One region of the Streptomyces sp. HUAS 31 genome, then DNA from elsewhere that is predicted to be linked to it. Evidence: riboswitches for the same ligand, from Rfam matches in the RefSeq annotation. Region 1 holds a riboswitch; each other region holds the start of a gene.
The links. Region 1 has a riboswitch for cyclic di-AMP ahead of PGH47_RS36630 (peptidoglycan DD-metalloendopeptidase family protein). Riboswitches for the same ligand answer to the same signal wherever they lie in the genome.
Positions count from the first base shown of each region.

Region 2: it holds a riboswitch for cyclic di-AMP, as region 1 does, so the genes downstream of both, PGH47_RS20395 (M23 family metallopeptidase) here and PGH47_RS36630 (peptidoglycan DD-metalloendopeptidase family protein) in region 1, are expected to answer to the same signal.
Region 3: it holds a riboswitch for cyclic di-AMP, as region 1 does, so the genes downstream of both, PGH47_RS31700 (M23 family metallopeptidase) here and PGH47_RS36630 (peptidoglycan DD-metalloendopeptidase family protein) in region 1, are expected to answer to the same signal.
Region 4: it holds a riboswitch for cyclic di-AMP, as region 1 does, so the genes downstream of both, PGH47_RS06125 (C40 family peptidase) here and PGH47_RS36630 (peptidoglycan DD-metalloendopeptidase family protein) in region 1, are expected to answer to the same signal.

Region 1 covers NZ_CP116353.1:8,277,144-8,284,202, reverse strand. Annotated here, with positions in the region: gene PGH47_RS36645 (glutamate dehydrogenase) at 1-421, shown strand, start outside; gene PGH47_RS36640 (TetR/AcrR family transcriptional regulator) at 489-1,109, shown strand; gene PGH47_RS36635 (SGNH/GDSL hydrolase family protein) at 1,213-1,998, opposite strand; gene PGH47_RS36630 (peptidoglycan DD-metalloendopeptidase family protein) at 2,244-3,173, opposite strand; cyclic di-AMP (ydaO/yuaA leader) riboswitch at 3,178-3,343, opposite strand; gene PGH47_RS36625 (alpha-galactosidase) at 3,643-5,712, opposite strand; gene PGH47_RS36620 (tyrosine-protein phosphatase) at 5,893-6,690, shown strand; gene PGH47_RS36615 (DUF6126 family protein) at 6,701-6,820, opposite strand; gene PGH47_RS36610 (helix-turn-helix domain-containing protein) at 6,817-7,059, opposite strand, start outside.
Region 2 covers NZ_CP116353.1:4,614,483-4,621,541, reverse strand. Annotated here, with positions in the region: gene PGH47_RS20415 (GTP cyclohydrolase II) at 85-726, opposite strand; gene PGH47_RS20410 (MarR family winged helix-turn-helix transcriptional regulator) at 839-1,354, opposite strand; gene PGH47_RS20405 (dihydrofolate reductase family protein) at 1,422-2,555, shown strand; tRNA gene PGH47_RS20400 (tRNA-Met) at 2,668-2,741, shown strand; cyclic di-AMP (ydaO/yuaA leader) riboswitch at 3,287-3,444, shown strand; gene PGH47_RS20395 (M23 family metallopeptidase) at 3,456-4,481, shown strand; gene PGH47_RS20390 (PrsW family intramembrane metalloprotease) at 4,607-5,956, opposite strand; gene trmB (tRNA (guanosine(46)-N7)-methyltransferase TrmB) at 6,071-6,925, opposite strand; gene lhgO (L-2-hydroxyglutarate oxidase) at 6,965-7,059, opposite strand, start outside.
Region 3 covers NZ_CP116353.1:7,107,134-7,114,192, forward strand. Annotated here, with positions in the region: gene PGH47_RS31685 (DNA gyrase/topoisomerase IV subunit A) at 1-2,025, opposite strand, end outside; gene PGH47_RS31690 (M16 family metallopeptidase) at 2,446-3,822, shown strand; gene PGH47_RS31695 (M16 family metallopeptidase) at 3,819-5,207, shown strand; cyclic di-AMP (ydaO/yuaA leader) riboswitch at 5,421-5,586, shown strand; gene PGH47_RS31700 (M23 family metallopeptidase) at 5,599-6,384, shown strand; gene PGH47_RS31705 (GntR family transcriptional regulator) at 6,573-7,059, shown strand, end outside.
Region 4 covers NZ_CP116353.1:1,435,341-1,442,399, reverse strand. Annotated here, with positions in the region: gene bioB (biotin synthase BioB) at 1-201, opposite strand, end outside; gene PGH47_RS06155 (8-amino-7-oxononanoate synthase) at 375-1,502, shown strand; gene PGH47_RS06150 (DUF397 domain-containing protein) at 1,583-1,810, opposite strand; gene PGH47_RS06145 (helix-turn-helix domain-containing protein) at 1,820-2,689, opposite strand; gene PGH47_RS06140 (ATP-binding protein) at 2,903-3,361, shown strand; gene PGH47_RS06135 (LysR family transcriptional regulator) at 3,366-4,289, opposite strand; gene PGH47_RS06130 (LysE family translocator) at 4,398-5,012, shown strand; gene PGH47_RS06125 (C40 family peptidase) at 5,066-5,539, opposite strand; cyclic di-AMP (ydaO/yuaA leader) riboswitch at 5,543-5,675, opposite strand; gene PGH47_RS06120 (hypothetical protein) at 6,095-6,403, opposite strand; gene PGH47_RS06115 (ATP-dependent Clp protease proteolytic subunit) at 6,411-7,046, opposite strand.

The DNA of each region.
Region 1 (7,059 bases):
CCGCGAGCTGCCGGGCGACGCCTGGCTTTCGGCCGAGGCGGAGGTGCTGGTACCGGCGGCCGTGTCGTACGTGATCGACGCCTCGAACCAGGGCCGTGTCAACGCGCGTTGGATCGCCGAGGCGGCCAACATGCCCGTACGGCCCGACGCCGAGGCGCTGCTGGCCGCCCGGGGCGTCATCGTGCTGCCGGACGTCGTGGTCAACTCGGGTACGAACGCCTGGTGGTGGTGGACGCTGTTCGGGGACATCGGCCCGGACGCCGACGAGGCGTTCGCCCACACACGACGTTCGATGCGCGCCCTGACCGACCTCACGCTGGCGCGTGCCGAGGCGGACGGGACGGCTCCGCGGGTCGCCGCGCACGCCATCGCTGCGGACCGGCTGCCGTTGATCACCGAACGGTTCGGCTGGCACCGGTGACTGCGGTCCCGGGGCCCGGCCGGACCTGGCCGGGGAACGGCCGGTGACGAGGCTTTAGGGTGACGACGTGGCAAGAGTGCGGTTGAGCGTGGCGGAACGGCGTGAGGAGTTGCTGGGCGCCGCCGTCGAGCAGATAGAGGCGCGGGGCGTGGCGGCGGTGAGGATCGCCGACGTGGCCTCGGTGCTCGGCGTGAGCAACGCGCTGGTGCTGTATCACTTCGACACCAAGGAGAAGCTCGTCGCGGCCGCGTTCACCCATGCGGCCGAAGGCGACCTGGCCCGTCTGCGCCGGCTCCTCGGACGCCGTACGACGGCACTGCGGCGGCTGCGGGCGGCCGTGCGCTGGTACGCGCCGACCGGTCAGGCCAAGGGTTGGCGGCTGTGGATCGAGGGCTGGGCGGCGGCGCTGCGCGAACCCGCGCTCCAGGAGGTCACCCGGGACCTCGACCGGCAGTGGAAGGGGGCCATCGCCGAGGTGATCGCCGAGGGCGTCGCCGCCGGCGAGTTCCCCTGCCCGGACCCCGGCGGCACGGCCCTGCGCCTGACGGCCCTCCTCGACGGGCTCGCCGTACAGCTGACGTCGTACCCGGGCTCGATCTCGCGTACGCGTGCCCAGGAGTGGGTGGACGAGGCGCTGGCCCGGGAACTCGGGCTGGAGCGGAAGGCGTTGACGGCGTCGAACCGGTGATGGTGTGTGTGGTGCGAGCACACGTGGCGTGACCACATACGTCCGGGCCGCACCGATCAGCCATCGGTACGGCCCGGACGTATCGGTCGCTCGGGAACCTCTCTCAAGCCACCGATCGGATCCGCATCTTGATGTCGTCCGGGGACAGCGCGCCCTTGGCCGTCACATGGTCGCCCGACGACTCGCCGCGCAGTCGTCGGCCGATCCACGGCACCAGGTACTCGCGGGCCCAGTGGACGTCGTCCCGCCGGACCTCGAGGGTGCCGCGGGGCGGGAGCGGCGGCCAGGGCTGGTCCGGGTCGGCGGGGATCTCCAAGCCGAGGACCTGGCCCGCGCGGAGCGCCACGCGCGTGTGCCCCTCGGGAGACAGGTGGAGCCGGTCGTCGTCCCAGGCGCGGCGGTCCTGAACGGTCTTCAGGGACCACAGGTCGAGCACCGGGCAGCCGTACCGGTCGGCGATGGCGCGCACATGTCCGTTGTACGTGGCGATCTTGCCGCGCAGATGCTTCAGCACGGGCACGCCACGGGTGTCGAAGCCGGTCGTCACCATGACGGTGCCGACGGCCGAGGTGAGCCGGACGATCGCCCGCTCGAAGCGCTCGGCGACCTCGTCGGGGTCGGTTCCGGGTCGGATGATGTCGTTGCCGCCCGCAGAGAACGAGACCAGGTCCGGGGCCAGTTCGGCGGCCTTCGGAAGCTGGTTCTCGATGATCTGGTCGAGCAGTTTGCCGCGTACGGCGAGGTTGGTGTAGTCGAAGTCGCCCTCGGGGCGCCGGTCCGCGAGCAGGACCGCGAACCGGTCGGCCCAGCCGACGAACGCGCCGTCGGGGCCGGGGTCGCCGACGCCCTCGGTGAAGCTGTCCCCCACCGCAACGTACGACCCGATCACTGCACTGCTGTCACTCTTCGAATCGTCTGCCACATCGGCCCATGATTCACCTTCGAATGTGACCTACGCGACCGTAGGAAAGGGTTGACGATCGGTGAGATAAGCCACTCCTAAAGTGTTCACCAAACGTGGAATAACCCTTTGAACAGGGGTGTTGTGGGCGCAACATGCCGAAGGCCGGACCCGGGGATCGGGGTCCGGCCTTCGGCCGCGTGTCAGGCAGGTGGTTCTGGCGTGGCGCCGCGTCAGCCGATGGCGACACCCTTGGCGCGCAGGTAGGCGACCGGGTCCACGTCCGAGCCGTAGTCCGGCGTGGTGCGGATCTCGAAGTGCAGGTGCGGGCCGGTGACGTTGCCGGTCGCACCGGAGAGGCCGATCTGCTGGCCCGCGGTCACCGTCTGGCCGCTGGAGACCGAGAGCGAGGACAGGTGGGCGTACTGGGCGTAGTAGCCGTCGGCGAGCTGGATGACGACCTGGTTGCCGTACGCGCCGCCCCAGCCGGCCGAGACGACGGTGCCCGCGCCGACCGCCTTCAGCGGGGTGCCGGTGGCGGCGGCGAAGTCGACGCCGGTGTGGTAACCGCTGGACCACATGCTGCCCGCGACCTTGTAGCCGGTGCCGAGGGAGGCGCCGGACAGCGGGGCGGAGAAGCCGTTGACGGTGCTGGTGGTCTCGGCGGCCGCGGTCGCCTTCTTGGGCGCGGCGGGCTTCGCGGCGGACGAGTCCTTCGCGGACGACTTGGACGCCGAAGAGGGCTTGGAGGGCGACGACTTGGGGGCGGTCGTCGCGGCCTTCTTGCCGCCGATGGCGAGCTTGAGGCCCGGGTGGATCAGCGACGGGTCGGAGCCGACGGCCTCACGGTTGTCGGCGTAGAGCTTCTTCCAGCCACCGCTGACGTTCTGCTCGTCGGCGATCTTCGAAAGGTAATCGCCGACCTTCACCGAATAGGTCCGCACGTCCGTCTTCTTCTGGGCGACCTTCTTGTCGGCGGCCTTCTGGCCGGCGACCGGAAGGGACTGAACGGCCTTTTCCGAAACGGACTGCGAGGGAGCGGCGTGGGCGCCGGTGGCTCCCATGAGCGGAAGAGCGAGAGCGGCGCCACCGGTTCCGGCGACGGCTATGGAGCGGGTGAAGCGCAGGGACTTCGGACGGCGATGCTTACCCTTCGCGGGCATGACGAATTCCTCTCCGGCGCCTGCGAGGTGAGCTGTCGGGTGCGGGCTGGAGATGCCCGGCCGCGCCATGGCGCGACTTGACCCCTAGCCGTTCCGGAGACCGGAACAGGCGGTTGTACCTGTGGGTCCCCCGCTCCTGCCGTGCACGGGTGAGTTTGCGCGGAATCCGAGCGGCGGCAGGATTGGGCGTCCGTCCGGATTGGTGGCGAACGTAAGCGAGGAAGACGCATGGGAACAAGTGAGAGGTTCCGTCCGAATGCGTTCCTGTTGATCCCTTGTGGGAATTAGCCGTCACCGTGCGTGAAATATGAGGGCGTCGCCCGACTCAAAGCCCCTTGAAAAGCCTATGAATTACGTGGACATGACGGGCGACGCACCGTCACGGCTATGACGCTCCTCACGTGACACTGCTCCAGCTTTCTTTATTGCAGAGCGAGTTGGAATGAAGGTGCCAATTCGGACAGATCGCCTAGATGCGACGGAGTCGAATAACCATCGCATCAAGGTCGCCCTTCAGGTTGGCGCGCAGTCCGTGATGCACCAGTACGGCCCCTCGGTGAATTTCGCCCGTTTCAAGGCATTCATACGCAGCTGTCGGATCCAGACCACGCAGCCGGAGCGCCGGGAGGGGCTCGCCGTAGCTCTGCGCCTGGAGCCAGGCCAAGACGACCGTTTCGTCCCCGAGCACGTACTGCACCGCACTCAGCCCGCCCCGCGGGGGCCGCAACCGGTACAGGTCGCCGCGCTGCACCAGGGGCCGGATCTCCTTGTAGAGCGCCACCCACTCCCCGGCCTCGGCGAGCTCCTCCTCGGTCCACCGCGCGAGGTCGCCGCCGACACCGAGCACCCCGGCCATCGCGCTCACGAACCGGAAGCGCAGCGAGCTGGCACGGTGGTTGAGCATGGCGTTCGGGCTGTCGGTGACCCAGGCGGCCATGGCCCGGGCCGGATGGATCTGGCTGAAGCCGTGCTGGATGGCGAGCCGGTCGAGCGGGTCGGTGTTGTCCGAGGTCCACACCTGGTCCGTACGGCCGAGCACACCGAGGTCGATGCGCCCGCCGCCGCCCGAGCAGGACTCGAAGGCGACGCCGGGGTGAGCGGCGCGCAGCCGGTCCAGCAGGTCGTACAGGGCATGCACATGGTCGACCCACAGGCGCTGCGGATACGCCTCACCGGGCCAGCCGGCATCGCTGAAGCAGCGGTTGAAGTCCCACTTCACATAGTCGATCAGAGCACTGGAGAGCAGCCCGTCGAGCCGCTCCCAGAGGTACTCCCGGACGTCGTCGCGGGCCAGGTTCAGCACGAGCTGATTGCGAAATTCCGTACGCTTTCGTCCCGATTGGTACTGAACCCAATCAGGATGTGCGCGATACAGCTCGCTGTCCGGATTGACCATTTCTGGTTCGACCCAGATGCCGAACTGCATGCCGAGCGCGTGCACGTACTCGGCGAGCGGCTTGAGGCCGGAGGGGAAGCGGTCGGGGTTGGGCGTCCAGTCACCGAGCCCGGCGCGGTCGCTGGTGCGCGTCCCGAACCAGCCGTCGTCCACCACGAACAGCTCGACGCCGATGGCCGCGGCCCGCCGCGCGAGGAGGCTCTGCTGCTCCTCGGAGATGTCGAACTCGGTCGCCTCCCAGGAGTTGAACAGCACCGGCCGGTCCCGGTCTGCGTCCGGGATCACATACGCGCGCTGGTACGCGTGCCAGGCGCGGCTCGCCCCGCCGAAGCCGCCGTCGCTCCAGAGGCCGGCGAAGACGGGCGTGGTGAAGGACTCCCCCGCGGCCAGCCGCAGCAGGCCAGAGTCGTCGTGACCGGCGCCGCCGGTGACCTGCACGCGCGCGTCCGGGAGTTGGGCAACGGCTATCCGCCAGGACCCGGACCAGCCGAGGGCGCAGCCGTAGACCTCGCCGCGTTCCTCGGTGGCGTCCGCATCGAGCGCGACCCACGGCAGATGCTGGTGTCCGGTGTGGCCGCGGCGGCTGCCGATGACCTTCTCGCCGTAGGTGAGCGGGGCCCGCGCAAGCCGTGACTCGGCGCCCCAGCGGCCGTGCAGCTGGGACAGCCGCCAGCCCTCCCGCTCGGGCAGGGTCCAGGCCGCCGAGTCGGCGCGCAGCAGCTCCAGGGCGGCTCCCTGGTTGTCCAGGGTCACCCAGCGCTCGACGACGTCCCCGCGCATCCGGTAGTGCAGCGTGACGTTCAGTCCGCCGTCACGGAAGCGCAACCGCAGTTCGTCACCCTCGGACTCGTGGCGCTCGAAGCTCCACTCGGTGCCGCGCCGCTCGTCGGTGCGCACGGACAGGGCGGGCCGTACGAAGCGGGGGCCGCCCTCGACGGGGTACTCCTCGCGTCCGTCGAGCGGGGACTCGAAGGGCCAGTACTCCGGCAGCGGGCGCACGGCGAGCGCCTCGGCGTCGGCGAGTCCGATCCGCGGTCCCCAGTGGAGGTGCAGCAGTTCGTCGCCGTCGGTCAGGTGGAGGGCGTAACTGCTGGTCGGCCCGGAGAGGAGCCACGTACGGCCGTTGTCGGAGATCCCCAGCATCAAGCCCCCACAGAGACGAACGGGTGCGATCAAGTACCAACATCATCAAGGGCCGCGAGGCTCCGAGGCAACGCCTGTGGACAACTCATTGCCCCAGGAATCCATGTCGTATGGTCGAGAGCGCACCCCGTCGGCCGCATCGCCGAGCCGCGCCGCCGGGACTGACTGGGAGGAGCCCCCGTGACGCAGCAGATCCCGTCGACCGAGCCCGAATTGGCGGGCGTTCGCAACTTCCGTGATGTGGGCGGCCTGCCCACCGTGGACGGACGACGGGTGCGGCACGGAGTGCTGTTCCGCAGCGGCCACCTCGCGCACGCGACGACCGAGGACGCAGACTTCCTCGGCGCGCTGGGGCTGCACACGATCTTCGACTTCCGCAACGCCGCCGACCAGAAGCTCGAAGGACCGGACGTCGAGCTGCCGGGCGTGCGCAACGTCAACCTGCCGCTCTCCGACCCGGCGGACGGCGCGGAGTTCTGGAAGATGGTCCGGGACGGCGACCTCGACCAGCTGCGCGGGATCCTGTCGGACGGCAAGGGCGCGAACCGGATGATCGTCTCCTACCGCTCGATCATCAAGGAGCGCACCGGTGAACACTCCCAGGTGCTGCACTCCCTCGCCGAGGACAGCGTCCCGGCGCTTATGCACTGCGCGGCCGGCAAGGACCGCGCGGGCCTGTCCATCGCCGTGACGCTGCTGGCCCTCGGCGTCGAGCGTGAGGCGATCGTCGCCGACTACCTGGAGTCCAACGCCAAGCACCGCCGCTACAAGGTGCGGCGCAGCGCCAGCGACGCCTCCGCCTACTCGCCGGAGGTCATGGAGCTGCTCAGCCCGCTGTTCGACGCGCGGGCCGAGTATCTGACGGCTGCCTTCGAGACCATCGAGGACACGTGGGGCGGCGTCGACACCTACCTGGAGCAGGGCCTGCGGCTGAGCCCCGAGTCCCGGGACCGGCTGCGCGAGCGGCTGCTCGACTGACGCGCCCGGCCTACTTCGCGCCCGCCTCGAACAGGAAGTAGATGAAGGCGGCGAAGACGTGCCCCACCGCGATGTAGATGATGAGCCGCACCCACAGGGCACGCGGGAACTTCTCCTCCATGTCGCTCATGGCGTCTCTCCAGGGGTGGGGCCCAGGCACAGGGTGGCCGTGGGGCTCTGCAACAGGGTGTGGACGAACAGCAGCTCGACCCCGCCCGGGTCCAGGGCGGCGATGCGGTGCGGGGTGAGCGAATCGAAGTGCGCGCTGTCTCCGGGCGCGAGCCGGTGCGTGGTGTCCCCGAGGCGCAGCCGCAGCCGCCCTTCGAGGACGTAGAGCCACTCCTCGCCGGGATGCACCCGCACGATGTC
Region 2 (7,059 bases), 3.7 Mb from region 1:
ACTCGTCGGCGAGGATCGACAGCGGCGCTCAGCCGGCGAGTATCGCCATGGGGGCGCTCGGCCCACGACGATCGGCAGGGCCGTTCAGCCCGCGCTGACCTTCGACAGGTCGCCCAGCGGCAGCGTGTGCTGGGTCTGGAGGACCTTCGCGCGCAGGTAGCGGACGTTGTCCGAGGTGGCGAAGACGCCGGTGGGCACGCGGTCCTTGACCGAGACGCCGAGGGTGCGCAGCTGCTCCGCCTTGTCGGGGTTGTTGGAGAGCAGGTCCAGTTCGCCGATGCCGAGCGCGGCCAGCATCTGGGCGGCGGCCGTGTAGTCGCGGGCGTCCTCAGGGAGGCCGAGGGCGGCGTTCGCGGCGTAGGTGTCGAGGCCCTCGTCCTGGAGGGCGTACGCGTCGAGCTTGTTGTAGAGCCCGATGCCGCGGCCCTCCTGGCGCAGGTACAGCAGCACGCCGCCGCGCTCCGCGATGCGCTCGACGGCCTCGCGCAGCTGGGGGCCGCAGTCGCAGCGCGCCGAGCCGAAGACGTCGCCGGTCAGGCACTCGGAGTGCAGGCGGACCAGCGGGGTGGTGCCGGGGGCGGGGTCGCCGAGGACGACGGCCACATGCTCCAGGCCGTCGGCCAGACCGTGGAAGGTGACGAGTTCGGCGTCGGCTCGGTAGCCGTCCTGGAAGCGCAGCGGGACCCGGACACGGGCGCGCTGGGTGGCGGCGGTGAAGTCGGGCATGCGGGTTCTCCGGGTTCCGTACATGGATGTCTGCTTCAGATTTGAAGCAGCTCCTCAGGTTCAGGACCCTACCCCATGCTTTAAATTTGAATCAACAGGATTGTCGTCCAGCTCACGAACAGGACTTGGCCGAGCGCCGCCGCCAGGGCACGTCGTCCCCGGTGGCGTTCGCCGCGTCCCCCTGGAAGCCCTCGGTGACCGTCGAGAAGATCTCCTCCAACTGCCCGACCTGCTCCGGGCTCAGCCGGTCGAAGAGCACCGACCGCACGGTCTCGACATGGCCCGGCGCCGCGCCCTCCAGGACCGTCATGCCCTCGTCGGTGAGTGCCGCGATGCTGCCCCGCTTGTCCCAGCGGCAGTCCTCGCGCCGCACCAGGCCGTCCTTCTCCAGCCGGGTGACGGCGTACGTCAGCCGGCTGCGGGTGATCTTCAGCCGTTCCGCGAGATCGGTCATCCGAAGCCGCCGTTCCGGGGACTCGGACAGGGTGGACAGGATGGAGTAGTACATGTGAGGCATGCCGGCCTCCTGCTGGAGCTGCCGGTCCAGCGCGTCCTCCACCAGGTGGACGGCGCCGATGTACGCGCGCCAGGCGCGCTGCTCCTCGGGGGTGAGCCAGCGAGTCGTCATGCCACCAGTGTAGGTTTGTTTCAAACTTGAACCAAGATCGCAGTCTGTCGAGCCGGAGAGCGCGCCGATGCCGTCGTACCCCTACGTCCTGCTGTCCGCCGCCGTCTCCCTGGACGGCTACCTCGACGACACCACCCCCGAGCGTCTGCTGCTGTCCGGTCCGGCCGACTTCGACCGGGTCGACGAGGTCCGGGCGTCCGTGGACGCCATCCTGATCGGCGCCGGCACGATCCGGGCGGACAACCCGCGGCTGTTGGTGAACTCGGCCGAGCGGCGGGCCGCGCGGGTGGCGGCGGGCAGGCCGGAGTACCCGCTGAAGGTCACGGTCAGCGCGTCCGGCGAGCTGGACGCGGCCGCGAACTTCTGGCACACCGGCGGCGACAAGATCGTCTACACGACGGAGAAGGGCGCGGAGCGGCTGCGCCGGGAGCCGGTCGCGGCGGACGTCGTCGCGCTGGGACCCGAGCTGGACTGGCGGGCCCTGCTGGCACATCTGCGCGAGGTGCGCGGTGTCGAGCGGCTGATGGTCGAGGGCGGCGGCACCATCCACACCCAGCTGATGACACAGGGGCTGGCGGACGAGCTGCAGCTGGTGCTGGCGCCGCTGTTCGTGGGCGACCCCGAGGCGCCGCGGTTGTTCGGGCCGGGCGGCTACCAGGGTGGCCGGCTGCGGCTGCTGGAGTCGCGTCGCATCGAGGACGTCGTACTGATGCGCTACGCGCCGACGGCACCCGGCACCGGCGCCCTCCCCGCCGCCGCGGACCGGCACTGGCTGGCGCTGGCGTGCGAGCTGGCGGAGCGGTGCCCGCCGTCGGAGACGGCCTTCAGCGTCGGCGCGGTGGTTGTCGCGGCCGACGGGACCGAGCTGGCGCGCGGGTACTCCCGGGAGGGCGGCGATCCGGTGGCGCATGCGGAGGAGGCGGCACTGGCGAAGATCGCGGCCGGGGATCCGAGGCTCGCGTCCGCCACGGTGTACAGCAGCCTGGAGCCGTGCACCCACCGCTCGTCCCGCCCGGTGCCCTGCGCGCGGCTGATCCTCCGGGCGGGGGCCCGCCGGGTGGTGACGGCCTGGCGGGAGCCGGACACCTTCGTGGCGGGCGCCGACGGGAGCGGGATGCTGGCGGCGCAGGGCGTGGAGGTGCTGGTGCTGCCGGAGTACGAGGAGCGCGCCAAGGCGCCCAACGCCCACCTGCTGCCCTGAGCGCCAGGGTGTGACACGGCCCGCACAGCTGTCCGAAAAGTCCTGGTCAGGACAGTGCCCCGGAAAGTCGTGTGCTTCGGGTCCCGCGGATGGCGTACTATTGAGTCATCGCCGCGGGGTGGAGCAGCTCGGTAGCTCGCTGGGCTCATAACCCAGAGGTCGCAGGTTCAAATCCTGTCCCCGCTACTGAAGGCTCAGGGCCGGAACTGATTCAGTTCCGGCCCTGAGTGTTTTCCCGGTCGGGCTCTCAGCGCTCGCTCCCCACCGCCGCTTCGGCAACCCTGGTGAGGTGGAGGAAGGGCGGATCTCATATGCCCGCCGGTTCGTCCGCTTGACGTCGGCGGACGGTTCTACGACCCCGAGAGGGCCTTCGCGGGACGCACCGAGGCGCTGTGCGAACCGGGGGCGTTGCTCGGTGTGCTTTCGGTGGAGGTGCGACGGCACTCCGGTGGAGGGATGGCGGACGACATGGCGCTCATTGCCGTGCGCCGACCTTGACCGTCGTCACCGGGGGTGATCGGACGACCGCCCTCCGCATAACAACTGACATACCGTCAATATCTGTGTGGCCTCTGAGGTTTGGCCAACTCGCCCGATTTAGGCCGCTCGTGACCTGTAAGTCCGGGCGAAAATCGTTAATGATCAAGAGGAACAGCTTGGAATCCGCACCTCGCGTCTATTAACGTTCGATAACGCAGCGCGGTCGTCCCAGCCGTCACAAGAGGCGGCTCCGTGCGCACGCGCCGAGTCCCGCAAGGGAGCCGGGGAACCACCACCCTGGGGTGAATCGCGCGAATATCGCCGGGAAGTCACGGTTGATATACGCGCGTAGGAGACCTTCCTGCTCCGAACCCGTCAGCTAACCCGGTAGGCGAGAAGGAAGGAAAGGAGTACGCCCACGTGGCGTCCAACCGGCCTGCTCCGCAAGCCCCGTTCGTGCCGAGTCAACGCGACACCGACACCTTCGGCTACGACCGTTTCCGCACCGACGAGGGCCCGTTCGAGGAGTGGAACCCCACCGCGGAGTCCATTCGCCCCGTTCGTGGCAGGCACCGCGTCTCCAAGCAGCGTGGCGGGGGACTCGCCCGCAGCTCCACGGTTCTCGGCGTCGGCGTCATAGCCGCCGTCGGCGCGGGCGGCATGGCCAGCGCGAACAGCGGCAAGCCGCCGGTCGCCATCACCATGCCCGACCTGCCGCTGATCTCCGACGACTCGTCCGAGCCGGCCGACGACGCGGCCACCGCGCTCAGCACGATGGGCGAGACCACCGAGCAGACCGCGCAGGGCACCTCGGACGCCGGTGAGGCGCTGCGCAGCCGGATCATCGCCCAGGCCGAGCTCCAGCAGGACCAGATCGACAACAAGGCCGCCGCCGCTGCCGTCGCCGCCGCCGAGAAGGAGGCCGCCGACGCGGCCGCCAAGGCGGAGAAGGAGGCCAAGGCCAAGGCCGCCGCCGCGAAGGCAGCCGCCGAGGAAGAGGCCCGCAAGAAGGCCGAGGCCGAGCGCCTCGCCGAGCTGGCCAAGCAGTACACGCTGCCGACCTCCTCGTACACGATCACCTCGACGTTCGGTCAGGCCGGCGCCTACTGGTCCTCCGGGTACCACACGGGCCTCGACTTCGCCGCCCCCACCGGGACGCTGATCAAGGCGATCCACTCCGGCACGGTCACCTTCGCCGGCTGGGACGGCTCCTACGGCTACAAGACCGAGATCACCCTCGACGACGGCACCGAGCTCTGGTTCGCGCACCAGTCCTCGATCAGCGTCAGCGTGGGCCAGAAGGTCAACACGGGCGACGTCATCGGCCGCGTCGGCGCCACGGGCAATGTCACCGGCGCCCACCTCCACCTCGAGGTGCACCCCGGCGGCAGCACCAGCGGCATCGACCCGATGGCCTGGCTCCAGGGCAAGGGCCTCACCCCCTGATTCCACCCCTGGACGGGTATCGCGTCTGATCCCCGGCAGTCCTGGCGACGACCCCCCGACGCCAGGGCTGCCGGTTTTCGGCATGTCCGGAAGAGTCCGTCAACGCCCCCGGTACGCCGGCCCGGTCACGTCCGGTACGGGTTGTAAGCGGGGTACGGCGCCGGGCCGTACATCGGCCCTTCGACCTGGCCGTAGGACTGCCAGTAGACCGGCAGCGGCGCCACGTGCGGGTGGCCGTAACCGTGCTCGTGCCCCCGCCAGGACTGTGCGGCGGCCGCGTGCTCCAGGGCAGGGCGGGCGAACTCCCGGCGGTGCCACAGCGCGTGCAGCAACTCCTGCTCCCGTACGACGAAGTCGGCGCCGGCCCGGCCGCGGCGGCCCCGGTGCCGCAGGAACGCCAGCGAGGTGGCGTAGGCCTCGTACTGCGCCACGGTCCGCGCCGCCGTCCGTCCGCCGTGCCGGCGCGCGTACTGCCGGGCCACCCGCCGTTCCCGCATCGAGCCCAGCGCGAACGGTTCGCCCGGCGACAGCCAGCCGGCGACGACATAGGCGGGCAGCTCCTCGCGCACGGTCCGCAGCTCGCGCTGCCGGGTCCAGATCACCAGCCAGGTCAGCAGCCCGAACGCGGGCACCATGAGGGTCGCGTACACGGCGAAGAAGCCGTACTCGCCGAAGGCCGAGGAGCCGTTCCACATCGCGTGCATGCCCATGGCGAGCAGCAGGCCGAGGAGCGGGAGCAGGACGCGGCGCACCTGCTGGCGCTCGCCCGACAGCGCGGCGATCCCGAAGCCGATGCCGGTCAGGACCGTGAAGAGCGGGTGCGCGAAGGGCGACATGATGACGCGGACGAAGAAGGTCGCCGCCGTGACGGAGGCGATGCCGCTGTCGCCGCTGAGCTGGTCGGTACCGAAGGCGGTACCCAGGTAGAGGATGTTCTCGGTGAAGGCGAAGCCGGTGGCGGTGACGCCGGCTATCACCACGCCGTCGACGATGCCGGTGAAGTCCCGGCGGCGGAACAGGAAGACCAGCAGCACGGCCGCGGCCTTCGCCAGCTCCTCCACGACGGGCGCTATGACGGTCGCGCCCAGGGTGTCCGCGTGCGACGGGTCGGCCGTCGCGGTCGCTATCCATCTCGTCGCGAAGCTGTTGGCGACGATCGCTATCAGCGCCGCCGCGCAGGCGCCCCAGGCGAACGAGAACAGCAGATTGCGCCAGGGACCCGGCTCGACCCGGTCCAGCCAGCGGAAGGACGCCACCAGCAGCGGCACGGGCAGCACGGCGAGCCCGAGTCCGACCAGGAACCCCTCGGTGCCGGTCTGCTCACGCACCAGCGCAAGGATGACAAGGCCGGAGAGCGCGAGGAGGGTGCTGAGCGCGCCGTAGCGCACCCATCGCTTCTGCCACCAGTGCGCGTGCCGCAGTGCGCCGCCGGTGGGACCGGTGGGGTGCGTCGGGTACGGGGGACAGGTGGCCACGGCATTGACCCTAACGAGGCAGGGGCGCCGCCCGCAGCAGCGCGAGGGGGCTCGGGCGCCGGTGGGGGGTTGCTGCTGTCGATGTTCTCGTCGGTGCTGTTCTTCCCGCTGCTCCTACCGCTGTACGCGGCGGAAGAGCAGGTCGTTCACCACATGACCCTTGTCCAGTCCCTGGCCCTCGAAACGGGTCAGCGGCCGGAACTCGGGACGGGGCGCGAAACCGCCGTCGGGGGCGGTGTTCTCGAAGTCGGGATGAGCGGTCAGCACTTCGAGCATCTGCTCGGCGTACGGCTCCCAGTCGGTGGCGCAGTGCAGCAGTGCGCCGGGTCGCAGCCGGGTCGCGGCGAGGCCGAGGAACTCGGGCTGGATGAGGCGCCGCTTGTGGTGCCGCTTCTTGGGCCAGGGGTCCGGGAAGTAGACGCGCAGCCCGTCGAGCGCGTCCGGCTCCAGCATCTCCCGCAGCAGGATGATGGCGTCCCCGTTGCCCACGCGGACGTTGCCGAGCCCGTGGTGGTCGGCGAGGTTGAGGAGGTTGCCCTGCCCCGGGGTGTGGACGTCGACGGCGAGGATGTTGGTGCCGGGGTCGCCGGCGGCCATCTGCGCGGTGGCCTCGCCCATGCCGAAGCCGATCTCCAGGACGACGGGGTTGTCGTTCCCGAACAGTTCGGCCAGGTCGACGACGTGCTGCCCGTCGATGTCCAGGCCCCATTTGGGCCACAGTCGCTGCAACGCGTCCGCCTGGCCCGCGGTCACCCGGCTGCGGCGCGGCTGGAAACTGCGGATCCGCCGCTCGAAGTGCGACCCGGCCGGATCGGCCTTGGGCCCGTCCGGGAACCGCGGCTCACCCTTGGCCCGGGTGTGCCGGACGGAGACCCCGGGGGCATGACGCACGCCCTCTTCACCGGTTCCGGGCTGAGCCGGGGTGGTGGCGGGCTGGGGGGCTTCGGAGGCGTTGAGGGAGTCAGACACAGTGGGGTCGATTTTACGGGGAGCGGGACGCACCGGGTTTCACACCGAGCCCAGCACCGCCAGCGCCCTGCGGGCCACCTCCCGGCCGATCGGCAGCGAAGCCGTCGCCGCGGGGCTCGGGGCGTTCAGTACGT
Region 3 (7,059 bases), 1.2 Mb from region 1:
CGTGATGAAGACCAGGTCCTCCTCACCGGTGCGCAGCTCGACCCCGCCGACGATCCGGTCGCCCTCCTTCAGCGTGATGACCTCCAACTCCTCCTTGTTCGAGGGGTAGTCGGGCACCACACGCTTCACGACGCCCTGCGCGGTGCCGAGCGCCAGCCCGGGCGACGACTCGTCGAGCGTGATCAGGCAGACCAGCGTCTCGCCGTCCTCCAGCGACACGAACTCCGCCAGCGGCACGCCGCCCGCGAGGTTCGGCCTCGACGTCGTCTCCGGCAGCTGCGGCAGGTCGATGACGTTGATCCGCAGCAGCCGGCCCGTGGACGTCACCGCGCCCACCTCGCCGCGGGCCGTGGCCGGCACCGCCGAGACGATCACGTCGTGCTTGGAGCGCCTCGCGTCGCCGTCCTCCGCGAACGGGTCGCCGTTCGCCGTGCGGGCCAGCAGCCCCGTCGAGGACAGCAGCACCCGGCACGGGTCGTCGGCCACCTGGAGCGGCACGGCGGAGACCGGGGTGCCCGCCGACTCCAGCAGGACCGTACGCCGCTCGGTGCCGAACTTCTTGGCCACCGTGGCCAGTTCGGCGGAGACCAGCTTGCGCAGCTCCGCGTCCGAGTCCAGGATCCGGGTCAGCTCGGCGATCTCCGCGTTGAGCCGCTCCTTCTCCGACTCCAGCTCGATGCGGTCGTACTTGGTGAGGCGGCGCAGCGGCGTGTCGAGGATGTACTGGGTCTGGATCTCGGACAGGGAGAAGCGCTCCATCAGGCGTTCCTTCGCCTGTGCGCTGTTCTCGCTGGAACGGATCAACCGGATGACCTCGTCGATGTCGACGAGCGCCGTGAGCAGGCCCTCGACCAGGTGCAGCCGGTCGCGGCGCTTGCTGCGGCGGAACTCGCTGCGGCGCCGGACGACCTCGAAGCGGTGGTCGAGGTAGACCTCCAGGAGCTCCTTGAGGCCAAGGGTGAGGGGCTGGCCGTCGACCAGCGCGACGTTGTTGATGCCGAAGGACTCCTCCATCGGCGTCAGCTTGTACAGCTGCTCCAGGACCGCCTCCGGCACGAAGCCGTTCTTGATCTCGATGACCAGGCGCAGGCCGTGCTCGCGGTCGGTGAGGTCCTTGACGTCGGCGATGCCCTGGATCTTCTTGGAGCCGACCAGGTCCTTGATCTTGGCGATGACCTTCTCCGGGCCGACCGTGAAGGGCAGCTCGGTGACGACGAGGCCCTTGCGGCGGGCGGTCACCGTCTCGATCTCGACCGTGGCGCGGATCTTGAAGGTGCCGCGGCCCGTCTCGTAGGCGTCCCGGATGCCGGCCAGGCCGACGATGCGGCCGCCGGTGGGCAGGTCGGGGCCCGGGACGTGCCTCATCAGGGTTTCCAGATCCGCGTTCGGGTGGCGGATCAGATGGCGGGCGGCCGCGATGACCTCGCCGAGGTTGTGCGGCGGCATGTTCGTGGCCATGCCGACGGCGATGCCGGACGCGCCGTTGACCAGGAGGTTCGGGAAGGCGGCGGGCAGCGCCACCGGCTCCCGCTCCTGGCCGTCGTAGTTCGGGGTGAAGTCGACCGTGTCCTCGTCGATCGACTCGGTCATCAGGCTCGTCGCCTGGGCCTGACGGCACTCGGTGTACCGCATGGCGGCCGGCGGGTCGTCGTTGCCCAGCGAGCCGAAGTTGCCGTGGCCGTCGACCAGCGGGACGCGCATGGAGAACGGCTGCGCCATGCGCACCAGGGCGTCGTAGATCGACGCGTCGCCGTGCGGGTGCAACTTACCCATGACCTCGCCGATGACGCGGGCGCACTTCACATAGCCGCGGTCGGGGCGCAGGCCCATCTCGTTCATCTGGTAGACGATGCGGCGGTGCACCGGCTTGAGGCCGTCGCGGGCGTCGGGCAGGGCGCGGGAGTAGATGACCGAGTACGCGTACTCGAGGAAGGAGCCCTGCATCTCGTCGACGACGTCGATGTCGAGGATCTTCTCCTCGTACGAGTCGTCGGGCGGCGGGGTCTTCGTGCTACGGCGGGCCATCGCTGCCGGCTCCTTGCTGAAGCGTGGACGGATCTGACGCGGACCATTGTGGACCGCGGCACTGACAACCACCGACCAGGACCCGATGTTGGGCTCCGGCCCGGCGCGTGAGAAGTGTCGCCGACGGCGGGCCCCATCGGCGACCGACTACGCCATCGAGTGCCGACAGGCCCGGACGAGGGGGCCCGCACCCACACTCCGACCTCGGTGGCAAGCCCACGCCCCACGAGCGTTCACTCGCCGGAGTGATCGCCCCCGTACACACACGGCACATCCACCCCACACGCCACACGCGCGTCCCGAGGGAGCCGTTCTGACCGGGAACTTCGCCGAGCCTTCGCACGCTGCATACAGTGGCAGGAACTTATGCCGAACTGCTCGGCACAAGGAAGTGCACGCGACCGGAAGGACACCTTGCCCATGGGTCACACGGCCACACCGGAGGCACAATCCGGCGGCCTCACCGCGACGGAGCACCGCCTGGCCAACGGCCTGCGCGTGGTGCTCTCCGAGGACCACCTCACGCCGGTCGCCGCGGTCTGCCTCTGGTACGACGTCGGCTCCCGCCACGAGGTCAAGGGCCGTACCGGACTCGCCCACCTCTTCGAGCACCTGATGTTCCAGGGCTCGAACAGCGTCAAGGGCACGGGGCACTTCGAGCTCGTCCAGGGCGCCGGTGGCTCGCTGAACGGCACCACCAGCTTCGAGCGCACCAACTACTTCGAGACCATGCCCACCCACCAGGTGGAGCTCGCGCTGTGGCTGGAGGCCGACCGCATGGGCAGCCTCCTGACGGCGCTCGACGAGGTCAGCCTCGAGAACCAGCGCGACGTCGTCAAGAACGAGCGCCGCCAGCGCTACGACAACGTCCCCTACGGCACGGCCTTCGAGAAGCTGACCGCGCTGTCGTACCCCGACGGACACCCGTACCACCACACTCCGATCGGTTCGATGGCCGACCTGGACGCGGCCAGCCTGGAGGACGCCCGCGCGTTCTTCCGCACCTACTACGCGCCCAACAACGCCGTCCTGTCCGTCGTCGGCGACATCGACCCGGAGCAGACGCTCGCCTGGGTCGAGAAGTACTTCGGCTCCATCCCGGGCCACGACGGCAAGCCCGCCCCGCGCGACGGCTCGCTGCCCGAGGTCATCGGCGAGCAGCTGCGCGAGGTCGTCGAGGAGAACGTCCCCGCGCGGGCGCTGATGGCCGCCTACCGCCTCCCGAACGACGGCACGCGCGAGTGCGACGCCGCCGACCTGGCGCTGACCGTCCTCGGCGGCGGCGAGTCCTCCCGCCTCTACAACCGCCTCGTGCGCCGCGACCGTACGGCTGTCGCGGCCGGCTTCGGCCTGCTGCGCCTGGCCGGCGCGCCCTCGCTGGGCTGGCTGGACGTGAAGACCTCCGGCGACGTCGAGGTGCCCGTCATCGAGTCGGCCGTCGACGAGGAGCTCGCCCGCTTCGCACAGGAGGGCCCCACCGCCGAGGAGATGGAGCGCGCGCAGGCCCAGCTGGAGCGCGAGTGGCTGGACCGGCTCGGCACCGTCGCGGGCCGCGCCGACGAACTGTGCCGGTACGCCGTCCTGTTCGGCGACCCGCAGCTGGCGTTCACCGCCGTGCAGCGTGTCCTCGACGTCACCGCCGACGAGGTCAAGGCCGTCGCCCAGGCCCGGCTGCGCCCCGACAACCGCGCGGTGCTCGTGTACGAGCCGGTCGGCGACGAGGCCGAGGAACTGGAAGCCGCCGCCACCGACGGGGCCGCCCCCGCCACCGACGAGAACGAGGAGTCGGCGCAGTGACCGAGCTCGCCAGCATGGAGTTCCACCCGCAGCCCCAGGCGGGCCAGGCCCGTCCCTGGGCGTTCCCGGCGCCCGAGCGCGGCAAGCTGGACAACGGCCTCACCGTCCTGCGCTGCCACCGCCCCGGCCAGCAGGTCGTCGCCGTCGAGGTGCTCCTGGACACGCCCCTGGACGCCGAGCCGAAGGGCCTCGACGGCATCGCCACGATCATGGCGCGTGCCCTGTCCGAGGGCACCGACAAGCACACCGCCGAGGAGTTCGCCGCCGAGCTGGAGCGCTGCGGCGCCACGCTCGACGCCTACGCCGACCACCCCGGCGTCCGGGTGAGCCTGGAAGTGCCCGTCTCCCGCCTGCCCAAGGCGCTCGGCCTGCTCGCCGACGCCCTCAGGGCGCCCGCGTTCGAGGACAGCGAGGTCGAGCGCCTGGTGCGCAACCGGCTCGACGAGATCCCGCACGAGCTGGCCAACCCCTCGCGCCGGGCCGCCAAGGAGCTCTCCAAGGAGCTGTTCCCGGCGACCTCGCGCATGTCCCGCCCGCGCCAGGGCACCGAGGAAACCGTCGAGGGCATCGACTCGGCGTCCGTACGCGCCTTCTACGAGCGGCACGTACGCCCCGCCACCTCCACCGTCGTGGTCGTCGGCGACCTCACCGGCGTCGACCTCGACGCCCTGCTCGGCGACACCCTGGGCGCCTGGACCGGCTCGCCGGGCGAGACGCGCGCGGTCCCGCCGGTCGTCGCGGACGACACCGGCCGGGTCGTCATCGTCGACCGCCCCGGCGCCGTCCAGACGCAGCTGCTGATCGGCCGCATCGGCCCCGACCGGCACGACCGCGTGTGGCCCGCGCAGGTGCTCGGCACCTATTGCCTCGGCGGCACCCTCACCTCCCGTCTGGACAAGGTCCTGCGCGAGGAGAAGGGCTACACCTACGGCGTGCGGGCCTTCGGTCAGGTCCTGCGCTCCGCCCCGGAGGGCACGGGCGCGGCGATGCTCGCCATCAGCGGCTCCGTCGACACCCCGAACACCGGTCCGGCCCTGGACGACCTCTGGAAGGTCCTGCGCGGTGTCGCGGCCGAGGGGCTCACCGACGCCGAGCGGGACTTCGCCGTGCAGAACCTCGTCGGGGTGGCGCCGCTGAAGTACGAGACCGCGGCGTCCGTGGCGAACACGCTGGCCGACCAGGTCGAGCAGCACCTGCCCGACGACTACCAGGCGACGCTGTACCAGCAGCTGGCCGCGACCGGCACGGTCGAGGCCACCGCGGCGGCCGTGAGCGCCTTCCCTGTGGACCGTCTGGTGACGATCCTCGTCGGTGACGCGGCCGAGATCCGGGAGCCCGTGGAGGCCCTCGGCATCGGCGAAGTCACGGTCGTGGCAGCCGAGTAGAGGACGGGCTCGCGCCGTCCGGCGCCACGCGCGTGCAGAGGCCCTGGTGACCCTTGAGTCACCAGGGCCCCCTTATGCCCGAATTGAGGGAGAGGTTGCCTGTCTGGTCTGTGGGATGCGCTACAAAAGCCGCGATCCGTTTGGGGATTGAAAGACGCCGCGTTTAGCGTCTTCCGGGCTGTCCGTCAGGCAGTGCGCCGCGCCCGCGGCACCGGACAGCCATCGCCGAGTCCCCGTAAGGCGCGAGCCTGGGGAGCCGGGGACCCACCCGTAGTCCCTGGGGTGAATCGGACGCCCGCGCGAGTCGCGAGGGGGCCCGTAGGAGACCTTCCTGCTCCGAACCCGTCAGCTAACCCGGTAGGCGAGAGGGAAGGAAAGGACCAGCCACTTCATGGCGTTCACCTGCGCCACGGGGAAGAACCGCCCCACCGGGAAGCACCGTAAGCCCGGCCGGTTCGAGCGCACCACCGCCCGCGCGGCCGGAGTCGCCGCGCTCACCGCCACCGGAGTCGTCGGCACCCTGGCCGCCCCCGCGCTCGCCGCCGAGCCCGCCGCGGAGCAGACCGGTCTCATACCCGTCGTCACCGTCGAGAACTCCATCGCGGACCAGATCGACGCCCAGGCCATCGCTCAGGAGCGGGCCGCCGCGGAGGCCGCCGCCGCGAAGAAGGCCGCTCAGGAGGCGGCCCGCGAGAAGGCGGCCGCGAAGGCGAAGGCCGAGCGCGAGGCCAAGGAGCGCGCCGCCCGCGAGGCCGAGCGCAAGCGCCTGCTGTCGTACGTCTCCCCGATCGCCGGCTCGTACGTCTCCACCGGCTACAAGTCCGGCGGCGCCGTCTGGTCCTCCGGAAGCCACACCGGCGTCGACTTCCACGCCGCCAGCGGCACCTCCGTCCACGCGGTCGGCTCCGGCACCGTCGTCGAGGCCGGCTGGGGCGGGGCGTACGGCAACAACATCGTGATCAAGATGAACGACGGCACGTACACGCAGTACGGCCACCTGTCGTCCATCGGCGTCTCGGTCGGCCAGGCCGTCACCCCGGGCCAGCAGATAGGCCTGTCCGGCGCCACCGGCAACGTCACCGGGCCGCACCTGCACTTCGAGGCCCGCACGACGCCGGAGTACGGCTCCGACATCGACCCCGTCGCCTATCTGCGCGGGCACGGCGTGAACGTCTGACGCCACCACCGCGCATCCTCGAAGCCCCGGCTCCCCGAGCCGGGGCTTTCGTTGTTTCCGGACGTTACGCTGACCAAAAAATATCCATGGATTCCGGCTCGCCGTCGGAAATTCCGGCCGGTTGCAATAGAGTCCTCGGGAACACGTCATTCGTCGACGTTTCACGGGGATTAAGGCGGAGGTCGGTCATGCGTATTCCGGCGCACTCGGTGTGCACGGCGATCCGGGACGACATCGTCGCCGGTGTCTACGAGCGCGGCAGCCGGCTCACCGAGGAACTGCTCGCCCGCCGCTACGGCGTCTCCCGTGTCCCCGTGCGCGAGGCCCTGCGCACCCTGGAGGCGGAGGGCTTCGTGGTGACCCGGCGCCACGCGGGCGCGTGCGTCGCCGAACCGACCGAGCAGGAGGCAGCCGACCTGCTGGAGATGCGCGGCCTGCTGGAACCCCTGGGCGCCTCCCGGGCCGCCCAGCGGCGCACCGAGGCCCATCTGAAGGTCCTGCGCGGCCTGGTCAGGCTGGGGCAGGAGCGGGCCAAGCGCGGGAACAGCGACGACCTGCGCTCTCTGGGCAGCTGGTTCCACGAGACGCTCGCCCAGTCCACCGGCAGCCCCGCCCTGACCTCGATACTGGCCCAGCTGCGCCACAAGATCGCCTGGATGTACGCCGTGGAGGCGC
Region 4 (7,059 bases), 6.8 Mb from region 1:
CTCGGGGCACAGGCCCGACTTCAGGTTGACCAGATAGTTGAGTTTCACCCGTCGGCCGAACCAGTGCCGGCGCACCTTGCCGGCCGCGGCCACCACATCGAGCAGGTCGTCGTCGGAAGTGGCGAGGACGGCCAAGGCTTCCTCGCGGGTCGGCAGCTCGCGCCGAAGCCCCTTGTCCACCAGCGTGTTCAGCAGGTCCATGGAAGCTGATCCTGACGTACGGAGGGCGTCCGAGCCAAGGTGAGTTTGCACAACCCTGTCGTTTCGATGTGTGGGTATTGCCACACCGTGGGCGGGCCGCCGTACGGCTAGGGTCTGTCCACTGCCTACAAAAGCGACGTCTGTGTACCGCTCACCAAAGCCCCGGAGGAACCATGGCGTTCGGCTGGATCGACGAGCAGGCGGAGCTGCGCCGCCGCGCCGGGCTCGTACGGACCCTGCGCCCCCGGCCCGCCGTATCACCGCTCCTCGATCTCGCGAGCAACGACTATCTGGGCCTGGCCCGCCATTCGGAGGTCACCGAGGGCGCGGCGCGTGCCTCGCGCACCTGGGGCGGCGGCGCGACCGGCTCCCGGCTCGTCACGGGCACGACGCAGCTGCACGCCGAGCTGGAGCGCGAGCTGGCCGACTTCTGCGGCTTCGAGGCGGCGCTGGTCCTCTCGTCGGGCTACGCGGCCAACCTCGCCGCGGTCACCGCGCTGGCGCCGCACGGCTCGCTGATCGTGTCGGACGCCGGCAACCACGCCTCGCTCATCGACGGCTGCCGACTGGCCAGGGGCACCACCCAGGTCGTCCCGCACTCCGAGCCGGAGGCGGTACGCAAGGCCCTGCACACGCACGAGGGCACGGCGGTCGTCGTGTCCGACACCGTCTTCTCCGTCGACGGCGACGCGGCCCCGCTGGCCGAGTACGCCGAGGCGTGCCGGGAGCGCGGCGCCGGGCTACTGGTCGACGACGCCCACGGCCTGGGCGTCCTGGGTGACGGCGGGCGCGGCGCGGCGTGGGCGGCCGGGCTCGCGGGGGCGGACGACGTCGTCGTCACCGTCACGCTGTCCAAGTCCCTCGGCAGCCAGGGCGGCGCCGTCCTCGGCCCCGCGCGGGTGATCGAGCATCTCGTCAACACCGCGCGGACGTTCATCTTCGACACGGGTCTCGCCCCGGCGTCCACGGGCGCGGCCCTGGCGGCGCTCAGGCTGCTGCGCCGTGAACCGGAGCGGGCGGCGCGGGCGGGTGCGGTGGCACGTGAACTCCACGCACGGCTGACCGCCGAGGGTCTGGAGGCGGTACGTCCGGACGCCGCCGTCGTCTCCGTGCGCGCCCCGTCCCCGGAGAAGGCCGTGCGCTGGGCGGCCGAGTGCCGTGCGGCGGGCCTCGCCGTGGGCTGTTTCCGTCCTCCCTCCGTTCCCGACGGCATCTCACGGCTGAGGCTGACCGCCCGCGCGGACCTCTCCGAGGCCGAGATCGAGCGCGCTGTTCGAGTGATCGGCGAGACACGACCATGAGTCGGCGTGACACGGCCCTGCTCGCACATCGGATGGAACTGATCAGAATCGATCAGGGTTGATCTGATCGGTCAGGGTGGTCAGGACTGGAGCGCGGCCGTGAAACCCGCCCAGCTCTCGGGGGAGAAGAGCAGCGCGGGGCCGGCCGGGTCCTTGGAGTCGCGCACCGCGAGCAGCCCGGTCCAGGGACCGGAGTGCGGCCGTGCCGTCTCGACGCAGTTGTTCGCACCGGTGCTGTAGCTGCTGCGCAACCACCGCGCACCTGCCAGTTCGGTGCTGGACATGAGGTTCCGAGGCATTGCTGTCATGGTGCCTCCTTACACACCGCCACCTAGCGCGGCGATGTAATCCAACGATTCCTCGGGCGAAAGGGCGTGGATCCGAAGGGTGTTGAAGGCCTCCGTGTAGGCCTGGAGGTCTTCTTTCCGTTCGAGGTAGAGGCTACTCGTCAAGTGGTCGAGAACAACCACATCCAGATCAGAAGTGCTCGAAAATGAGAAGATAACGAAAGGGCCAGTGATGCCGACATGCTCGCCGGCCCTGAACGGCAGCACCTGAAGGCGGACTTGGGGCAGTCGGGCGGCCTCCATCAGCCGGCTCAGCTGCCGCGCCATCACCTCGGGCCCGCCGATCTCCCGGCGCAGCACCGCCTCGTCCAGCACCGCGCTCAGCTTCAGCGGCGGATCCGCGCGCAGCACGTCCTGCCTGGCCAGCCGCACCGCGACCAGCGCGTCGAGGCGGTCGTCGGTGTCGCCGTCGAGCCCGCCGACGGCGGCCCGGGTCACCGCCCGGGCGTACTCGGGCGTCTGGAGCAGACCGGGTACCACCGACGTCTCCAGCGTGCGCATCGCCCTCGCCTGGGACTCCAGGCTGATGAAGTCCCGGTACGTCGGCGGCAGTACTCCGCGGTACGCGTGCCACCAGTGATGCCGGCCACCGCCCTCGTCGGAGCCCGCCAACACCACCAGCAATTCCCGCAGTTGGGCGTCCTCCACGCCGTAGACGTCGAGCAGTAACCGCACATCGGCCGGTTTCACCCCGCTGGCGCCGGTTTCGATCCGGCTCACCTTGGATTGATGCCAGCCCGCCAGCCGGGCCGCCTCACCGCTGGTGAACCCCGCCCCGGTGCGTAACGCACGCAGTTCCGCGCCCAGTTTCCGGCGGCGTACCGCGGGACCGTGCTGCATGGGCTACTCCTTACTCCAACCGAGCCACCCAAATACGCTCTGCCGTCGCAGAGTTCACCGCTTCGAGCGACAGATATATGCATATCTTGGTGGATCGCCACCCGTGACGGGTGCGGTAATGGCAGTCTGGCGACGAAGCACCAGTCCGGGACCGTACTCGAACCATCCGCTCCGTGTCGGACCACGGTCCCGTGGGAAAGGGACGACGTCGCCATGGCAGATCACCTGGAAGCATCCGTCACTCTGCCGAGCGATCCCGCCTCGGTCTCCGCGGCCCGGGCCTACGTGCTCACCACCCTCACCGAATGGGGCCTGCCACCGGACACGGAAGTGGCCGACACCATCCGCCTGATCGTCTCCGAACTCACCACCAACGCCGTACAGCACACCCTCGGCCAGTCACCCACCTTCACGGTGGACCTCGCGCTGGACCGTGACGAACACCTGCGCATCGGTGTCACCGACAGCCATCCGCGATTCCCCAAGCGGCTGCCGGCCGCCGTGCAGCAGGACAACGGACGCGGCATGGTGATCATCCGCTGGCTGACCGCGGAATGCGGCGGCAAGTTGAGAGTGCGCCCCACCCGCGAGGGCGGCAAGACCGTCTCCATCGAACTGCCGTGGACGGTCCCCGCCGAGCCGGTCGTCGCCGCGGGACCGCAGGAGTCCTGACCCTTCACGGCTGCAGCGGCTGCCCGGAGCGGGCGAACGTGCCGCGCAGCAGAGCCCGGAAGGCGTCCGCGGCGGGAGCCGCCTCGTCGCCGCGATAGGCGACCGAGATCGTACGGCGCAACCGCCCGCCCTCCAGCGCACGCACGCCCACCGGAGCGACCGACGTGCGCGCCACCATCTCCGGTACGACCGCGACCCCGAGCCCCGCACTGGCCAGGGCGCACACCAGCAGGTACCCCGGCGTCGCCACCAGCACCGACGGCATGGCCCCCGCCTCGGTCAGCGCCGCCTCCACACCCCGCCGGGCCGGAGCGTCCGGCGCCATGCTGATCAGCGGCTGCCCGGCCAGCTCGGTCAGCGGCAGCCGCGTGGCGCCGCTGGTCAGCACATGGCCCGGCGCGGACACCAGGACCAGTTCCTCGACGAGGACCGGCTCGACGCCCACGGATGCGGGCAGCGGGGTCGGTTCCGCGGGCTCGTAGGTGTGCGTCAGCGCCAGATCGACCTCGCCCGCCGCCACCGCGGCGACACCGGCCGACGGTTCGTAGTCGGCGACCGTCAGCTCCACGTCCGGATGCGCCCGGCGGAAGGCGCTCAGGGCCGGCGGCAGCAGATGGATGCCGGCCGTCTGGAAGGTGCCGAGGCGCAGGGTGCCGCCGGACAGGCCGGTCAGCCGGGCGAGTTCGTGCCGGGCCCGGTCCAGCTCGTCGAGCACCCGCCGCGCCCGGGCCACCAGAAGCTCGCCCGCACCCGTCAGCCGTGTGCCCCTGTGGTGCCGTACCAGAAGGGCCGTGCCCGCCTCGCGCTCCAGCTTGGCCAGCTGCTGGGAGAGCGCGGGCGTGGTGTACCCCAGCCGTTCGGCGGCGCGGGTGATCGAGCCCGCCTCCGCGACCGCCACCAGGGCGGCGAGCCGGACCGGGTCGTACATGCGGCCCTCCTTCCGCCTCGGTCACGCATCTGCCTTAAGAAGTGCTTTAGGGATTGCCAGAATATTCGAAATACCTACTGAAGGCTGGCGGGCGGCACGCTGGGGTCCATGGACGCTCAGCTCATCGCCTTCACCGGTGTCTCCGCCGGCCTGGTCGCCATGCCCGGGGCCGACTTCACCGTCGTCGTACGCAACGCCCTCGTCTCCCGCCGGGCGGGCATCGCCTGTGCGCTCGGGATCGGGGCGGGGCTGCTGGTGCACGTGACGATGGCGGTCGTCGGCGTGGCGGCGGTCCTGGCCGCCGTACCGGCGCTGTTCCGCGCGCTCCAGGTGGTCGGCGGCGTCTATGTGCTGTACCTGGGCGTGCAGACCCTGCGGCAGCGGCCCACCGAAGTCGTGGACACGCGTGCGGAGTCCACCGCCCGGCCACTGCGGCAGGGCTTCGTGACCAACGCCCTCAACCCGAAGGCGTCCCTCACGTTCCTCAGCGTGCTGCCGCAGTTCGTGCCCGCGGGCGCTCCGGCCCTGCCCCGGACTCTCCTGCTGGCCATGATCGTGCTGGCGATCGCCCTGGTGTGGTTCCAGGTGGTCGCCCTGCTGGTGGACCGGCTCGGCAGATGGCTGCGCCGGCCGCGCGCCGCACGTGCGGTCACGGTCGCCACCGGCGCCGCACTGACGGCCTTCGGCGCGGCCCTGCTCGCGGGTCCGCTGCTCGCCCTGTGAGGCCCCGAGAGCGGTGACGGCGCGTCAGGGTGCCGCCACCGCCCCCGGGCAGGTCACTTGACCCGGCCGTACCAGACGCTCCTGGTCCAGATCTTCTGCAGCTTGACCACGTCCCCGGTCTTCGGGGAGTGCCAGATCTTTCCCTTCCCGGCGTAGATGCCGACGTGGTAGACGTACGACCCCGAGTGGAAGAACACCAGGTCCCCGGCCTTGCGGTTCTTGGCGGAGATGTGGCGGGTCTTGTTGTACTGCTGGGCAGCCGTGCGGGGCAGCTTCTTGCCCGCCTTCTTGAACGAGTAGAGCGTCAGCCCCGAGCAGTCGAACCGGTTCGGGCCCGTGGCGCCCCACCGGTACGGGGAGCCCTTCTTGGAGGCCGCGACCTGAAGTGCCTTCGACGCCGGTGTGGCTGCCTCGGCCTCGGACGTGAAGCCGGGTGCCACTATCGAGCCGCCCACGGCGGCGATGGTGAGGGCCGAAGCCGTACCGGCCCGGACCATGAGCGACGGGACACGATTGAGCGCAGTCATGCGCAACCCTTCGTCAGCCGCCTGAGAAGGATGACCTGTCGGATTCGGGCTGGCGAAGTTGCCCGGCCGCGTTACCGCGGCTTCACCCCAAGGGCTGCTCGGTTCGAACGAACGTCCGCTCCGGCGACCCGTCTTGCTCGGGTCCTCCACTCCTGCCGATCCACTCCTGTCGACCGGTCATCCGGGCGGCGGCAGGACTCGGCGTCCGCCCGGACCGCCCCGCCGCTGTGGCGGGGGCTTGTCGTCAGACAGGGATCTTGACGCACGGATGAGCGAAATACCCAACGGAATCGGGGGTTTGTGGTGTTACTCACCACTCACCCGTTCGGGTGGGTGACCCCCCGTTCGGGTGAGTGTCCAGATGCCCGAGGAGTCCCGGACCAGGGGCGGAGCGCGTGATTCCGTCTGCCGCTCATGCCTGTTGCGCAACCCTGACGGCCGCACGGCAGGAGGGCCGACTACGCCGAAAGGGGGTACGCCGTTCGGTCCGTTTCAACTCCGTTCCGGACGCCTCGTCAATGGGCCGGGGCGCCCGGGATCCGGCTGCAGGGGTCGTCAACTGTCGGAGCGCGGGGGCACCGTGACGCGAGCCGTGCGGCGCTCTCCGTCCAGCACGCGCAACGCACGCGCCAGCGTGGGAGCGTGCAGCTCCGTCTCACCGCGCTGGTGCATCAGCGCCAGCGCGTCCCGCAGCTCGGCCGCCCTGCTCACGAGCGCCTGGGCGGCCCGCAGTCCGCGATAGGTGTCGCCGTGGTGCGCCGGGTTGATCCGGCCGAGCAGGTCCACGACGTCAAGATAACGGTCGATCAACTCGCCCTCCGCCCGCGTCAGCGCGGGCAGCGGCGGCAATTCGGGTGGCAGCACCGGCCGGTCACCGCCCCGTGGGCGGAGCGAGCGTCTCCTTGCGGCTGGGGATGATCCGGTCCACCAGTCCGTACTCCAGCGCCTCTTGGGCGGTCAGGACCTTGTCCCGCTCGATGTCCTCGGCCACCTGCTCACGGGCGCGTCCGGTGTGCCGGGCGAGCATCTCCTCCAGCCGCGCCCGCACCCGCGTCAGCTCGGCGGCCTGGATCGCCAGATCACTGGCCTGCCCCTCGATCGGCTCGGTCAGCGCCGGCTGATGGATCACCACCCGAGCCCCCGGCAGCGCGAACCGCTTGCCCGGAGTGCCCGCCGCCAGCAGCACGGCGCCGCTCGACCCGGCCTGGCCCAGGCAGATCGTCTCCACGTCGCAGGAGACGAACTGCATCGTGTCGTAGATCGCCGACATGGCGCTGAACGAGCCGCCGGGCGAATTGATGTAGAGCGAGATGTCCTGGTCGGGGTCCTTGTGCTCCAGGTACATGAACTGGGCCATCACGTCGTTCGCCGACGTGTCGTCGACCGGTGTGCCGAGAAAGACGATCCGTTCCTCCAGCAGCTTCGAGTACGGATCCTGCGTCCTGAGGCCGGAACTGGTGCGTTCGGTGAACTCGGGCAGTACGTAGCGGGCGGACGGTCGGGTCATGGCTCACGCCTCC